One region of the Gemmata obscuriglobus genome, then DNA from elsewhere that is predicted to be linked to it. Evidence: riboswitches for the same ligand, from Rfam matches in the RefSeq annotation. Region 1 holds a riboswitch; the other holds the start of a gene.

What was found. A riboswitch is a leader RNA that binds a small molecule or an ion and turns the genes downstream of it on or off. The one in region 1 is predicted to bind cobalamin.
Region 2: it holds a riboswitch for cobalamin, as region 1 does, so the genes downstream of both, GobsT_RS38620 (type II secretion system protein) here and GobsT_RS28630 (DUF6580 family putative transport protein) in region 1, are expected to answer to the same signal.

The regions. Positions count from the first base shown of each region.
Region 1 covers NZ_CP042911.1:6,922,818-6,930,556, reverse strand. Annotated here, with positions in the region: gene GobsT_RS28660 (IS4 family transposase) at 1-769, opposite strand, end outside; gene GobsT_RS28655 (CTP synthase) at 904-2,538, opposite strand; gene GobsT_RS28645 (ISKra4-like element ISGob7 family transposase) at 2,828-4,060, shown strand; gene GobsT_RS28640 (Dph6-related ATP pyrophosphatase) at 4,202-4,885, opposite strand; gene GobsT_RS28635 (cobalamin-binding protein) at 4,882-5,829, opposite strand; gene GobsT_RS28630 (DUF6580 family putative transport protein) at 5,841-6,383, opposite strand; cobalamin riboswitch at 6,503-6,694, opposite strand; gene kdsB (3-deoxy-manno-octulosonate cytidylyltransferase) at 6,727-7,488, opposite strand; gene GobsT_RS28620 (ABC transporter ATP-binding protein) at 7,568-7,739, opposite strand, start outside.
Region 2 covers NZ_CP042911.1:1,322,926-1,330,664, reverse strand. Annotated here, with positions in the region: gene GobsT_RS05340 (PVC-type heme-binding CxxCH protein) at 1-1,919, shown strand, start outside; gene GobsT_RS05335 (nuclear transport factor 2 family protein) at 2,381-2,809, shown strand; gene GobsT_RS05330 (hypothetical protein) at 2,915-3,379, opposite strand; gene GobsT_RS05325 (DUF1559 domain-containing protein) at 3,475-4,356, opposite strand; gene GobsT_RS05320 (SGNH/GDSL hydrolase family protein) at 4,544-5,173, opposite strand; gene GobsT_RS38620 (type II secretion system protein) at 5,255-6,136, opposite strand; cobalamin riboswitch at 6,269-6,472, opposite strand; gene GobsT_RS05310 (DUF1559 family PulG-like putative transporter) at 6,833-7,645, opposite strand.

The DNA of each region.
Region 1 (7,739 bases):
CCGCGGTGCGGGTCGAGCCCCCGTGCGGGCCACACCGCACCTCCCCAGACCAGGCGCTCACCGCCGACAACGCCCGCAGGTGGGCGTGCAATGTGGCCTCATCCGATCGCACCCGGTCGTGCCGGGACCGGACCACGAACCGGTGCCCCCCGGTGACCAGCGCCGATAGGTACTCGAACGTGTCCGACCCACGATCGCTCACATGCACCCAGTGCCGCCCGTCCGGGGCCGGGCCCACGGCCTCTAACCCCGTCACCCACAGTCGGCTCTCGCGGTCCTGCCGCTGACGCCTCTGGGCTTTGGTCTCGCCCCGGTTGGATCGGGTCGGCGGGCGCCGGTGCAGGATCTGGGCGGCCAACCCCAGGACCGCCCCGGAGCCCGCGTCCACGGCCAGGCTGTTGTGGCACTCCCAACCGGTGCCGTGCCCGTTGCCGATCGGCCCCATGCGCGGCAACGCCCGGCCCGAGTAATCCAGTTCGGTGGTGTCGTGCAGCACCAGCACCGCACCCGTATGGGCGCGCATGCGATTTCGCGTGTGCGCCCGGTGCGGTGCGGTGACCGCCTCGTGGGTCGCCTCGGGACGGCCCACGAGGCGGTTGAACGCCCGGTAATCGGCCGGGTCGGCGAACTTGTCCGGCAGACTCTCGGCTCCGCTGGCCACCAACAGGTCGGCCAACGTCGCCAACCGCCGGTTCACCCGCGCGTCGCCCAGATCGACATTACCAAAATGAATCGACCCAAACCCCGCCGCCGGAAATGTATCGGTCATCATGGCCCTCCTTGCCGGACTTACACGTCAACCGTGCCGACACGACGGGTCAACCCCAACTTGTGGCATAACCTGAGGGTTAAGAGGCCAAAGCAGATGAACCCTTGCGATCCTTCGTGGCTCATCTACTTGCTCTATTTCATAACCACCGCGACGGGCTTCTTACCGAGCCGGCGGGCCAAACTGGCGCCGACGAAGTCGCGGAACAGTGGGTGCGATTTGGTCGGCTTGGAGAGGAACTCCGGGTGCGCCTGCACGGCCACGAACCACGGGTGGTTCGGTAGTTCGATCGCCTCTACCAGATCGCCGGACGGGCTCGTGCCCGAGAACACCAACCCGGCGGCGGAGAGCTTTTCGCGGTAGGCGTTGTTGACCTCGTACCGGTGCCGGTGCCGCTCGCTAACCACGTCCACGCCGTACGCGGCGCGCGCCTTCGTGCCGGGCACTAGGTGGCAGGGGTACGCGCCCAGGCGCTGCGTCCCGCCCAAGTTCGTGACGTTCACCTGTTCCTCGAGCAGGCACACCACGGGATGCGGCGACACCTTATCGAACTCGGTGCTGTTGGCCCCATCCAGGCCCGCCACATTCCGCGCGAACTCGATCGTCGCGCACTGGAGCCCGAGGCAAATGCCGAAGAACGGCAGCCCCGTCTCGCGCGCGAACCGGATGGCATCGATCTTGCCCTCGATCCCGCGCTTGTCGAACCCGCCGGGGACGAGCAGCCCGTCGACGCCCGCGAGCGCCTGGGCCGCGCCCTCTTCGGCGAGTTTGTCGGACTCGATCCGGACCACCCGCACCTTCGCGTTGTTGGCAATGCCGGCGTGGTCGATCGACTCGTACACGCTCTTGTACGCGTCGCGGTGCTTCACATACTTACCCACGAACCCGATGGTTACCTCGTGGGCCGGTGCGCGCATCCGGTCGAGCATCGTCCGCCAGGCGCTCATGTCCAGCGGCCTCGCCTGAGTCAGCGCGAGCTTTTCCACCACCAACTCGTCGAGCTTGTTGTCGGCGAGGCTCAGCGGCACCTCGTAGATGCTGAATTCCTTGTCCTTCTCCTCGATCACCGCATTGCGCTCGACGTTGCAGAACAGCGCGATCTTCTCGCACTCGTCCTTCGGAATGTCGCGCTCGGTGCGGCAGATCAGGATGTCGGGCTGGATGCCGATCTCGCGCAGGTCGCGGACGCTGCGCTGCGTCGGCTTGGTCTTCAGTTCACCCGCCGCTTTCAAATACGGGACGAGTGTGAGGTGGACGAACAGGCAGTTGTGCTTGCCGACGTCCAGCGCGAACTGCCGGATCGCCTCGAAGTAGGGCATGCCCTCAATGTCGCCGACGGTCCCGCCGATCTCCGTGATGACCACATCAACGTCCGGCGCGACCATCTTCCGGATGCAGGACTTGATCTCGTCCGTGACGTGCGGGATCACCTGAACCGTTTTGCCCTTGTAGTCGCCGCGGCGTTCCTTTTCGATCACCGAGAGGTAGATCTTGCCGGTGGTGTAGTTACAGTCTTTGTTCAGGGTGGCGTGGGTGAACCGCTCGTAGTGCCCCAGGTCGAGATCGGTCTCGGTGCCGTCGTCGAGCACGTACACCTCGCCGTGCTGGTACGGCGACATCGTACCGGGATCCACGTTCAAATACGGATCGAGCTTCTGAAGCCGCACCCGCAATCCGCGTTCCTCCAACAAGAGGCCGATCGATGCCGATGTTAAACCCTTCCCGAGTGAGCTTACGACGCCCCCGGTCACGAAGATGTGTTTGGTCATCGAGCAACGGTTCCTGGAGTGCGACGGTACCAAACTATCAGTATATCGCCCGCCGGGACGGGAACAATCAGCGGAACGGCCCCAGGGTGCCCCTCTGGATTTTGGCATTTGTGAACGGTATGGGAGCCGGCTGGGGAAGCCGTGGCAATCTGGGAGGGATACTGATGCCGACGCTGACTATAGAATACAGTACCGAATCCGAACGGTTGGCCTTGGAACAACTGCTGGGCTATTTCACGGACCTGAATCGTCTGGCCCAAGAAGCTCCCGACGGCACGGTCCTGGCCGCCTGCGAGAAGCATGCACTCGATCAAGGGCGCAAACTGTTGCGGACCACACTCGGTGCCGCCTTGGGTTCACGGATCGAGAAGGACGAGCAAAAAGGGGGCGCGCCCGCACCTGCGCGAAGACGCACCCCGGGCGCTCCAAAGGACCGCACACCCGAACGGTTGTGACCGCCGTTGGTCCGATTGAGCTGGAGCGGAGGTATTTCCACTGCCCCACTTGCGGGCAAGGCGAGTTCGGAGCCGATCGCGGGCTGGGCCTCAGCGGCTACGTCACCCCGGGCGCCTGTCGGATGGCCGTCTTGCTGGGCGTCCAACAGTCCTTCGCCAAAGCCGAAGTGACTCTGGCCGAGGTGGTCGGCTGGGAATTGGACGACAACACCATCCGGCAACTCTGCCACGCCACGGCGGCCCAGGCCACCGCCACCCGGCAACACCGCTCGACCGCTGAAGTCTTCACCCGAGCCCAAGCCGCGGCCAGGACCGAGCGGCCGGTGGACAGCGAGTTGCACATCGACGCGGGCAAGGTCAACACTGTGGAGGACGGTTGGCGGGATCTCAAGATGGCCGTTTTTGCCCGGCGCGAGCGAAGTGCGCCGACCACGGCGATGGACTGGGAGGGACGCGACCTGCCAACCCCGTTGGCGCGGTCGGTGATCGCGGCCGTGGAGGAGGCGAGCCTGTTCGGGAAGCGGTGTCACGACGAGGCCACGCGACTGGAGTGGACCGATTCGAGCCAAATGACGGTACTGGGGGATGGGGCCGAGTGGTTGTGGAACGTGTCCGAGCAGCACTTCCGTGACGCGACCCAGGTCCTCGACTTCTGGCATGGGGCGGAGTACCTCGCCAGCGGGGCGAAGGCGGTGTTCGGTCCCGGGGTCCAAGCCGCGACGGCGTTTGTCCGGGGCAAGTCGAAGCTGCTGGAAGACGGATATCCCGGGTTGGTGGACTGGATCGGAGAACTGACCGGGCAGATGCCCGCCGGAGGCGACGGAGCCGCCTTGGGCGGCGTATTGAATTACTTTTGTGGCCAACAGGGGCGGTTGAATTATGCGGTGCGTTTGCGGCGGGGGCAGTCGATTGGAAGCGGGTTGGTGGAGGGAACGGTTAAGCAATTGCTCAACATCAGAATGAAACAAACTGGGGCGAGATGGAATCTGGGGCATGTGGCACCGTTTGTCGAACTGGGGGCATTAGCAGCGGGGCCGGAGTGGAAGGGGTTTTGGGAAAACCAATAACGGGCCAAAATCCAGAGGGGCACCCACGGCCCCACGGGCGCGCGAACCGAGCCTCCCGCGTTTCCGGTGCGAATCGTTGTTCCGAAAAGTGAACGGGGTCGCCTGGAACGTGCCACCCGCAACATCTGCAAATGTGGCGGTTCACTCTGGTGCGGCGCCCGGCAGCAGGTCCGCGAAGCAGAACCCGTCCCGTTCGATCGTGTCGCCGACCCGCATCGGGATCGGCCGATCGAACATCGGGCCGGCGTAACAGAAGGTGTGAAACTCACCGTTCTCCCCACACGGATCGGCGCCCGGCGTCAGTTCGGCCAAAAGCCGCGCGTCGAACTCCCGACCGACCAACTGCCGGGTGAGTTGCTTCGGATCGACGCACGACAGCGTAGCCCGGAGCCCTGCGCCGATCATCTCCCGCGCCAGCGCGGGCGTGTCCGCCGGAGAACCCCACAGCGGGAACAGCGGCTCAATCCCGGACCCGGCCAACTGCCGCTCGCGGTAGGCGCGGACATCGGCCAGGAACAGGTCACCGAACGCGAGCCCGCTGACGCCCGCGGCTCTCGCCCGTTCTACGAGCCCGCGCATCCGGCTCTCGTACTGGTCGTTCGAGCACGGCCACGGCAACGGGACCGCCCACAGTGGCAACCCGGCGGCCTCGGCCTGCGCGCGGACCAGTTCGGCCCGAACGCCGTGCATCGCGACCCGCCCGAACGCCTCGTTCAGGGTGGTCACCAGCCCAACAATCTCTACCTCACCGCGCTGTCGCAGAACGTGCAACGCCCAGGCGGAGTCCTTGCCCGAACTCCACGACAGCAGCACCTTCGGCCTCATACGGTCACCGGCCGCGCGTTCCCGATCTCTTCGCGCGTCAGCCGTCGGGCGGTGGGCAGTCCCGGCGGGAGCGGGTGAAGGGCCGGGTGGAGCGCGTGAGCGACGATCTCGGCGCTGTCCACGAGGCGCGGCCCGGGCCGACTGAAGTACGCATTACCGTCGGTGACGTACACTCGCCCGGAACGAACCGCCGGAAGCGCCTCCCATCCCGGGCAGTCCCGGAGCGCCGGAAGATCGACGAGCGTCCGCTCCAGCGAGAAGCCACAGCACGCAACCAATAGCACGTCCGGCCGCGCCGCGACTACGTCCGCCCAGGCGAGCGTGCGCGACGGCCCGCCGGACACGCCGAGCACCTCGTCGCCCCCGGCCAGTCGAACCAGTTCCGGGGTCCAGTGCCCGCAACTGAACGGCGGGTCGAGCCATTCCAACACGACCACCCGGGGGCGAGCGGTCACCTGCTCCGAACGCTTAGCGACCGTCCCGATCCGTTCACGCAGCGCGGCCACGGCGAGGTCCGCCCGTGCGGGCACGCCCGCCGCGTCGGCGACCAAGTGCAACGTGTCGAACACGTCCCCCAACGAGGTCGGTTCGAGGTTCACGACCCGCGGCCGGCCGGGCAGCGTACAGGCCGCCGCGGTCACCTCGGCTTCGGCCACCGCGCACACGTCGCACAGCGCCTGGGTCACAATCAAATCCGGCTCCAAACGCTCCAGCGTCGGCAGGTCAAGTGTGTAGAGCGCCCGTTGCGTTTGCAGTCGCTCGCGCACCAGGGCGTCGATCTCACGGCTGATGGCATCGTGCGGGATCAGCGTGCGGGTCACTTTGGGAAGCGCGGTCACGAACGCCGGATAGTCGCACTCATGAGTCACCCCCACGAGCGCATCGCCGAGCCCGAGTTCGCAAACGATCTCGGTGGCGCTGGGGAGCAGGGACACGATTCGCACGACCGCCTCCGTCAGTTCGCCGCCGCGGGCACGGGCTCGCGGACGGCCGGGAGCGCGCGCTCGGCCAGAGCCAGCGCGCCGAAAAGCAGCGCCACGAACGTAGCGTCCCCGAGCAGGGTGTTGCGGAAGTACGGGACCGCGGCGACGTAGCACGACACCAACTCGCCGAGCGTGTGCGGGTAAAAAACCAGCCAGGTGGCAAAGTTGGTGGTGACGAAAAACTGGACCGCCCCGAGGAGCGTGACCGCCGCGGTCGAGGCCGCCGTCCGCCGGAGCCGGAGCCGGCGTGCCAGTAACACGTTCAGCGCGAGGCTCCCGTACACGGCCGGCACGAGCACGTGCATCCCGGCAGTGAGGTCGCCGGGAACCAAAGCGGCGAGTGGAACCAGAACCGCGAGCCGCCGGTCGGCAAAGCACGCCCCGGCGAAGATCGCCAGAGCCCCGACCGGCGTGAAGTTCTGCGGGTGCGGAAGCTGGCGTACAAGGGCCGCGGCCGCAACCAGCGACATCAGCAGAAGAACACGCGGCAAACGGGACGGGTAGTCGATAGACACGCACGGCTCCTTGTTCGCCGGGACGGGCGAACCGGGTGCCTGCGGAGGGGGCCAAAGCGGACAAACGGGTGCGCACGCGCACGGAGCGCCTGTCGGCCGGTCGCCTGGTTCCGAGGCACCGAACGGGTGAACGACAGGCAGGTCTTCTGGCTTACGGCTCGTAGCGGGCAGCGGGCGGCCTTCCCATGACGAATCACAGTGGCGGGTGCCCGAACCCTGGCCGAACACAGCAGCGGCCCTGCGCCGGAATCGCACCGGCTTCCCTTTTCGTCGCGCCGCACGCCGGCACGAACCTGTCGAGACGAATCTGACTTATGCGCCCGCCGACGGATCGGCCACGCGGTCAGGCGGCGCGCCGGGCGCTACCGTCGGCCGAGCGGTACCACCGCACGAACGCGGCGTAGTCCGCGGGGGTATCGACCCCGCGGTGCGCGTGCGCCACCACCCCGACGCTGATCGTACCACCGGTGCCGAGCACGCGGAGTTGCTCCAGCTTCTCCGACTGTTCCAGCGGGTGCGCCGGCGTCGCGGCGATTCGCGGCAGGAACTCGCGGCGGTATGCGTACACACCGAGGTGTTGGAGGAACCGGGCCGGGCGCGCGGCGAAATCCGGCTCGTCGTCCCGCACCGCCGGGATCGGCGAGCGTGAGAAGTACAGCGCCCGCCCGCGGTCGTCGCACACCACCTTCACCACGTTGGGGTTGCGATACGCTTCGAGGTCTGGAATGGGCACCGCCAGGGTGGCCATGTCGGACCCGTCACGCATCAGGTCGGCCAGCAGATCGATCGCGTCCGGTTCCAGTTGGGGTTCGTCCCCCTGTACGTTAATGACCACGTCCGCCGTGAGGGTCGCGGCGACCTCCGCCACGCGGTCGGTGCCGGACGGGTGGTCGGCGCGGGTCATCGCGACCCGCCCGCCAAAACTGGCCACCGCGGCACGGATGTCTTCGTGGTCGGTCGCCACGACCACCGTGTCGGCGCACCTAGCCTCGCACGCCCGCTCGTAAACGTGCTGGATCAGGTACTTGCCGGTGTCCCTCAGCAGGGGCTTGCCGGGCAGTCGCGAGGACGCGAACCGGGCCGGAATCACAATCGCGACGCGCATCGGGCTCACCTCCGGGTCCGTCGAGCGCCCGGAGATTAAACCCACAACCGCCAGCGGACAAGGCGAACCGCGCCGGCCGTCAGCCCGGCCCGCCGGCCGGCGCGGCGCGGCCGTTCGCGGAGTCGCTCACCACGCGCCCGTCTTTCATGCGGATCACGCGGTCGGCCCGCTGGGCCACCTCGTCGCTGTGGGTGACCACCAGGAGCGCGAGGTTGCGCGCCTTCTGGAGCGACGCGAACAGGTCGAGCACC
Region 2 (7,739 bases), 3.4 Mb from region 1:
AGGCGTGGGCCGCGGCGACCAAGTCGGTGGGCGCGCTGACGGACTTCATCAACGCTGCCCCGATGGTGCGCGACCCCGGCGCGCGGGCCGCCCTGTACCCGAAGGTCAAGGAACTGCTCACCGCGCTGCCGCCGGAACTCGCGAAGACGGTCGCGGCCGGCAAGAGCGTGAGCGGCCGGTACGTGCGCATCGAGCTGCCCGGCAAGCAGCGCACGCTCACGCTGGCCGAGGTGCAGGTGTTCTCCGAAGGCGCGAATGCCGCCCTCAAGGGCAAGGCGACCCAGAGCAGCACCGGGGCCGGCGGGGCCGCGGGCCGGGCGATCGATGGTAAGACGAGCGGGGCGTACAACGACGGCACCTCGACCCACACCCAGGAGGGCACCGACGACCCGTGGTGGGAGGTGGACCTCGGGCGCGAGGTGCCGGTGGAGACGGTCGTGGTGTGGAACCGCACCGACGGCAACCTCGGGAGCCGGCTGAACAACTTCGTGGTGCGGGTGCTCGACGCCGACAAGCGGACCGTGTTCCAGGCGGTCAAGAACCCGGCCCCGAAGGATAAGGCCGAGTTCAAGGTGGGCAGCGGCTCGCCGGACCGGGTCATCCGCCGGGCCGCGATGTTCGCGCTGGCGACCGTCCGCGGCCAAGAAGCGGACGCGTTCAAGGCGATCGCGAAGTTCCTCGGCGACGAGGGCGACCGCGCCGCGGCGGTGCAGGCGCTGTTGCGCATCCAGTCGCGCGACTGGCCGAAGGACGAGGCGCAGGCCACGCTCGACGTGGTGCTGAAGTACATCCGCTCGCTGCCGGTGGCGGAGCGCACCGCGCCCACCGCCCTCGACTTCATGCAGCTCGGCGAGAGCCTCGCGGCACTGCTCGACCCCGCCGCGGCCAAGGCGGCGCGCAAGGAGTTGGCCGACATCGGGGTCCGCGTGATCCGCGTGGGCACGCTGTTCGACCAGATGAGCTACGACAAGGAGCGGTTCGTGGTGGCGGCCGGCAAGCCGGTGGAGTTCGTGTTCGAGAACACGGACATCATGCCGCACAACTTCGTGATCGTGGCGCCCGGCAATCTCGAAAAGGTGGGCGCGGCGGCCGAGGCGTTCGCGACCACGCCGGCCGCCGCGGCGAAGCAGTACGTGCCCGACATGCCGAGCGGGGTGGTGCTGCTGAAGAGCAAGCTGCTCCAGACCCGGCAGAGCGAGCAACTGAAGTTCGCCGCGCCGAAGGAGCCGGGCATCTACCCATACGTTTGCACGTACCCGGGCCACTGGCGGCGGATGCACGGCGCGCTCTACGTGGTCGCGGACCTGGAGGCGTACCAGGAGAACCCGGAGGCGTACCTCGCGAAGAACCCGCTGCCCGTGAAGGACGACCTGCTGAAGTTCAACCGCCCGCGCACCGAGTGGAAGCTCGAAGAGCTGGCCGACGCGGTGCAGGAGATGGAGATGAAGGGCGGCCGCAACTTCGCCAACGGGCGGCAGATGTTCACCGTGGCGACATGCGTGGCGTGCCACAAGTTCGGCGGCCAGGGGAACGAGTTCGGCCCGGACCTGGCCAAGCTCGACCCCAAGGTGTTCAAGACCGCGGCGGACGTGCTCGACCACATCCTGGAGCCGTCCAAGCGGATCGACGACAAGTACGCCGCGCACCGGTTCGTCCTGAACGACGAGAAGGCCCTCGTGGGGATGATCGTCGAGGAGAAGGACGGCGTGGTGAAGGTCATCGAGAACCCGCTGGCGAGCGCCAAGCCGCGGGAGATCAAGCGTGCCGACATCGCCGAGCAGAAGAAGGCCCCGACGTCGATGATGTCGAAGGGGCTGCTGGACAAGCTGTCGCGCGACGAGGTGCTGGACCTGGTCGCGTATGTGTGGAGCCGCGGTGACCCGAAGAGCAAGTTCTTCGGCGCCGGGCACGACCACTAGTCGCACCCACGCCGGTTTCCGCGGACGGCCGCTCGTCGAGTGACTCGACGAGCGGCCGTCCGCGTTTTCGCTTGTACCTCATAAACGCACGGTATAAGCTGCGGGCATAAGTCTAATTGCACGGCTGGGGTGTTGGTAACGTTTGGGAACGAGCCGCGACCGCAAGGGAGCGCAATACGTTCCCCGCTCCCTTGCGGTCGTGGCTCGTCAGAAAGTGCAGCGCGAACACGTTCGCCTGCTGGGATCTCGCCCACACGCTTCGGTACGACTTCCCGCACCGACCGCCGACCGAACACGTGGCCGCGGTTCGGTACCGGGATAAACTCGAAGCACACGCACGGGACAACGGTTGCCGTCACTCACGCTTCGGGCGCATCAGCGCAGTGCGGTGCAACTGCGGCTGCGTAATCGGTCGGCCCCCAACAACGGGTATTCGCCTACAGGCAACCAGGAGACGTACCGTGAGCGCGAGTGATGAGGTCGTCGCGAAGTTGCGGAACGCATACCAGCAGTGGCACGACTCGCGCGGCCGCAGTGTCGAAACGTGGGTCGCGCTCCTGGCCGACGACATCCAGATGCGCTCCGTGGCGGACGGCGCCCCGGGCATGAAGTTCTCGGCCGCGCGGGCCGGGAAGGACGCGGCCCGCGGGTACTTCTCCGCCCTCAGCGCGGAATGGGAGATGGTCCACTACACCGTACACGACATCATCGCCTTCGGGGACCGGGTGGCGGTGTTCGGGGTGTGTGCGTTCCGCAACCTCAAGACGGGCAAAACCGCGGAAACGCACGTCGCGAACCGGTGGCGGTTCCGCGACGGCCTCGCGGTCGATTACTTCGAGCTGTACGACACCGCGAAGGCGTTCGCCGCCGCAACGCCCGATCCGGCGTGATGGCGACACGCAACCCGGGCCGGAAACACGTGCGCCGCGTGCGGCGAAGCGCCCGATCCGGCACCCGCGCCGGTTACCCCGGCAACGAATCAAACGAACCTGACATCAGTCCCCGACCGCCTTGGGGCCTTTACCCTTGCCGCCCGCTGCGGTCCCTTTCAGGTCGAAGTTGACTGCGGCGTTGCTCCCGCCCTTGAGGTCGGCGGTCAGGGTCGTCTTGGTGTTGAACTGCTCCGGGATCACCTGCTTCGTTTCACTCGTCTTGGCGCCGGTGTCGGCGGTGTCCGTCAACGTCCGACCGGTCTTCTTGTTCCAGTAGACCTCGACCTTGTAGTTGCCCGGTTGCGCGCCGCGGTCGGACGGTACGGCGTACTTCCCGTTCTTGATCTCGGCACCCATCTTGGTGCCCTTTCCGTCGACCGGCACGAAGTTGATGCCGCCCTCATCGACCGGTTCGCCGTTGAACGTCACTGTCCCCTCGACGGACGCACCGCCGCCGCCGCACCCAGCGAGCGCGGCGAGGAACAGGAATAAACCGGCGGCCCGGATCGTGTACCCGAATTTGCGCATGGTCGTCCTCGGTGTGCCGGCGCCGCGCCGGGCGCCGGGGATGATGGGAGAGGGCCGCGGCCCCCCGCGGCTCCGAGTGCGTGCCCGCAGGGGCGTCAGAAGTTGCCGCTGATCGGGTACCCGTCGGACGGGTGGATCAGGTTCTGGAACGTGTAGTTGCCGGTGGCGGCCGGGTACGCGCACTGGTCCGCCGACTGGTCCGCGTCGATGCTCTGGCGGATGAACCGCACGGACCCGTCGCCCAGCAGGAAGTTGACCCCGCCGGAGTGCTGGCTGGTGAACCCGAGCCGGGCGCAGTCGGAGCCGGGGCTGGTCACGTTCGAGTGCTTGACGTTCAGCCCGCGCCCCGGGCGCCCCTCGAAGCTCGCCGACGACACGCTGGACCGGGCGGGCCAGACCGCCCCGCTGGTGATGACCGAGTCCCGCTCGCCCACCAGGATGGTGTTGCTGGACCCGTCGCTGATGGTCTGGATCGTCAGGTTGGTGGGGTTGTTGTTGGCGTCCGGCCCGGTCACCTCGCGGTTCACCACGTAGTTAGAACGGGCGTAGGACTGGTACCCCGGGTGGGTGTCGTCACTGGCCGGATCGGAGGAGCAGCGGAAGACCGCCAGCTTGCTCTGGGTGAGCGAGTTGACCGGCGCCGTGCCAGGGGTGACCAGGTCCGGGGCCAGCGACTTGTACATGTTGTCCTGCTCGAGCATCGGCAGGATCAGCACGCCCCAGGCCCAACCCGGGTTGGGCTTGGTGGCGGCGGTCGTGACCCACCCGGTGGGCAGCTTGTTGGCCGTGTCGTTGTAGTTGTGGAACGCCAGCCCCATTTGTTTGAGGTTGTTCTGGCACTTCATGCGGGACGCGGCCTCGCGCACCTTCTGCACGGCCGGTAACAGCAGCCCGATCAGGATGGCGATGATGGCGATGACGACCAGCAGCTCGATTAGCGTGAACCCACGCCGCGAGCGCGAAACGGGAGAGCACATACGAGACCTTCAAAACAAGACGTGGTAGTGTGTGCCGGGTGGTCCGGCTGTTTGGTGTGAAGCACACCAGATCGAATCTAGAACAATAAACCGAAAGAATGGCTTTTCCGAGACAGGCCCGCCCGTGTGCTCGGCGCGATTCGTGCCCGTGCAAAACCGCGCAGAACGCAACGCCTGCTCCGGTCGGTCACACCCACACCACCGTTCGCGCCACGCCGAAGTCGTGGCCCGCAATCATTCGACAAATGGCGTCCGCAATCTTCGCCCCGCCCACCACCGACGGCTCGATGGGCGACACCGGCGCGTAGTCGTCGGCGTGGTCGCAGACCACCCGCAAATCGACGAGCGGCAGCCCAGACCCGACGGCGGCCCGCGCGATGGTGTCGTTGAACCCCGCCAGCGCGGCCCGCTCCGCGGCACCGATCACGGGGATCGCGTCGTAAATGGTGCAAACGGCGGTCGGCTTCTTGAGCGCGAGGACGCTCTGCAACATCCGCTGATATGCGGTGCGGAACTCGGCCAGCGCCTCCGCGAGGGTGGCGAGCGCGTCGCCCACGGTCACGGCCGGCTCGCGCAAGAGCCCCGCGGCCAGGAGCGCGTCGTTCCCGCCGATGCTCAGCACGAGGTGGCTGGCGTCGGCGGGCACGCGCGGCAGTTGCAACGCGATGCCCTCAACGGTAGCCCCGTCCACGGCGACCAGCGTGCCCTTCCAACCTGCGGGCAACCCGCGGCGCACCTGCTCGATCACCGGCGGCCGGTCCGGAACGTAGAGAGCGTTGTCGAAGATCGAATCGCCCAGCAGAACGACGTGGCTCATCAGCGGCAGCCCAATTGGGAATAAGAGGAGCCGCGCACGCGGCGCAGCTCCTTGCAACGACAGGGGGGCCGGCCCGCGGGTTCAGTCCGTGGTGTAGCGCCCGTCCGCCGCGTGCGGCAGGAAGCCGAGCTGAATGGACTTGTAGGTGGTCTTCGCCGTGTCCCAGGTGGTTTGGGAGAACGGCGCTACCGACGGCTCCGGCGTCATCGGGCCGCGCAGCTCCACGTGCCCGTCCACGAACGACACCATCGACTGGCCGTTCCACCAGAACGGCGAGAACGCCGCGCCGTAGCTGCTCGTCGCCTGGTTCGTGATGAGCGGCGAGCCGAACATACACGACCCCTGTTCCGTCAGGCTCCCGCTCGAGTTGAGCAGCAGCACCTCCGCGAACATGTACGTCTGCGAGGTGGCGGGGATGGTGGAAATGGTCCGCCCCTTCACCGGCACTTTGACGGTGTACGACTGCGGGCTGGCCGGGTTCGAGATCAGGTTCCGGTTGTAGGCGTACCCCCCCGTTGAGCCGAGGAACACGGGGGCGATGCTCGACCGCAGCGCGTCGAACTTCGGGGACACGTTGATGGTGTTGTTGCCCTCGTAGTACGGGCTGAGAATCCCCTGGGTCGGGTCCACCGAGACGACCGCGTAACTGGGCGGGGCCGAGGTCGCGTACCCGAACAGGTACTTGGCCTGAAGGTAGTCGGCGGTCTGAAGCTCGTAGGCGTGGGGGAGGGTGCCGTGAGCGGACTCGAAGTTCATCGCGGCGAGGGTGAGCTGCCGCATGTTGTTCTGGCCCTTGGTTCGCGCCGCCGCTTCGCGGACCTTCTGGACGGCCGGTAGCAGTAACCCAATGAGAATGGCGATGATCGCGATCACCACCAGCAACTCGATCAGCGTGAACGCGCGGCGGCGCGTCTGAAGGCGTGAGGTGAATTGTGAAAAGGACTGCGGAAGCGAACGGCGCACGGGTCGGCTCCTTCTCGCCGGGTCGGGCGAGAGCGGTTCGGGCGGACCGGGAGCGCAAAAACGGGCCAGCCGGCTGCGCGCGCAGCACGAAGAAGCAGTCGCCCGTCCGCCGGCCCGGTCCGGGGCCTCGAACAGTGGAATCGCTGACGGGCAGGTCTTCTGGCTAACGGCTCTTAGCGAGCCTCACGCGGCCTTCCCGCGGTCGCCCGCAGTGGCTCAAGTTGCGCGAAGCTCTGGCCGAACACAGCAGCGGCCCTGCGCCGGAATCGCACCGGCTTCCCTCTTCGTCCGCGCCGCCCGATGGGGCGGCACGGAACCCGTCCAGCGTTCTCCAAGATATCGCACCCCGCTCCACCGTCAACGCGCCGGGGGCTAATGCCCCGGTGTCCGGCACGGCGCCACGCACCCGATCCGGCAGGGGCGGAACCCGGTGTCCCGCGGCTGCTCGTCCGTCGGAGCCGGGATGGACGATGCCAGACACAGAAGGGTTCACGGCTAGCTTCACCAGACCATTCACGATATCGGCACAAACGGTTGCGAGGTAGTTGCTTGCGAAGATATTGATAGTTTAATATCAGTGATCGCTCGCGCAATATTTGACTTGACACTCAATCAGAAATTCTCAATCCCCCCAGGGATTACGCACCTTGAGAATTATGGACACGTGAGCACTACTGTGAATGGTCTGGGCTAGCTTCACTCTTTACCGAACTCGATGTCGCTGGCTCCGATGTCCCAGACGACCTCCTTATTGCGCAGGACCGTCGCGGCCGGGTTCTCCCAGGACGGTGCCCCGTTAATCGTCGGGGTGCGGGTCTCGACGTGCCCGTCGGCGAAACACACGTTCGCAATCCCGTCGTGCCGGAAGTGTACGTTGGGGTACTTTTGCGACGGGGACGACAGGTACCAGTTCTCGGTCAGCTTGTCGAACGGGGTGTTGCTGGGTGCGTTGGCCGAGTCCGCGAACGCGATCGTTGCGGACGTGCCACGCCGGTTGCTCACCGACACGATCGTCTCGCCCGCCACGTCCCAACTGCTGAAGTTGTCGTTGTACGCGTAACTGGCGACCGGAACGTCGAATCGGAGTGCGAATCGTTCAGGAGAGAAATTCGGGCACTGCACGATCGCCCGGTTCCCTTCGAGGTAGGGGGACAAAATGCCCTTACTCGGGTCCATCACCCGCGGGGTGGAGGTGTTGTTGGTGATCAACCCGAACCAGTACCAATCGGTGAACGTGACGTTCGGAGACGACTTCATCGACGAAACGGTGAACCGGCCGCCGTTGGTGTCGGCGTGGTTGTGCAGCGCAAGTCCGATTTGTTTCAGGCTGTTGGCGCACTTGATCCGCGCTGCCGCCGCGCGGACCTTCTGGACGGCGGGCAGCAGTAACCCGATGAGAATGGCGATGATCGCGATCACGACCAGCAGCTCGATCAGCGTGAACGCGCGGCGGCGCGTCTGAAGGCGTGAGGCGAATTGTGAAAAGGACTGCGGACGCGAACGGCGCACGGGTCGGCTCCTTCTCGCCGGGTCGGGCGAGAGCGGTTCGGGCGGACCGGGAGCGCAAAAACGGGCCAGCCGGCTGCGCGCGCAGCACGAAGAA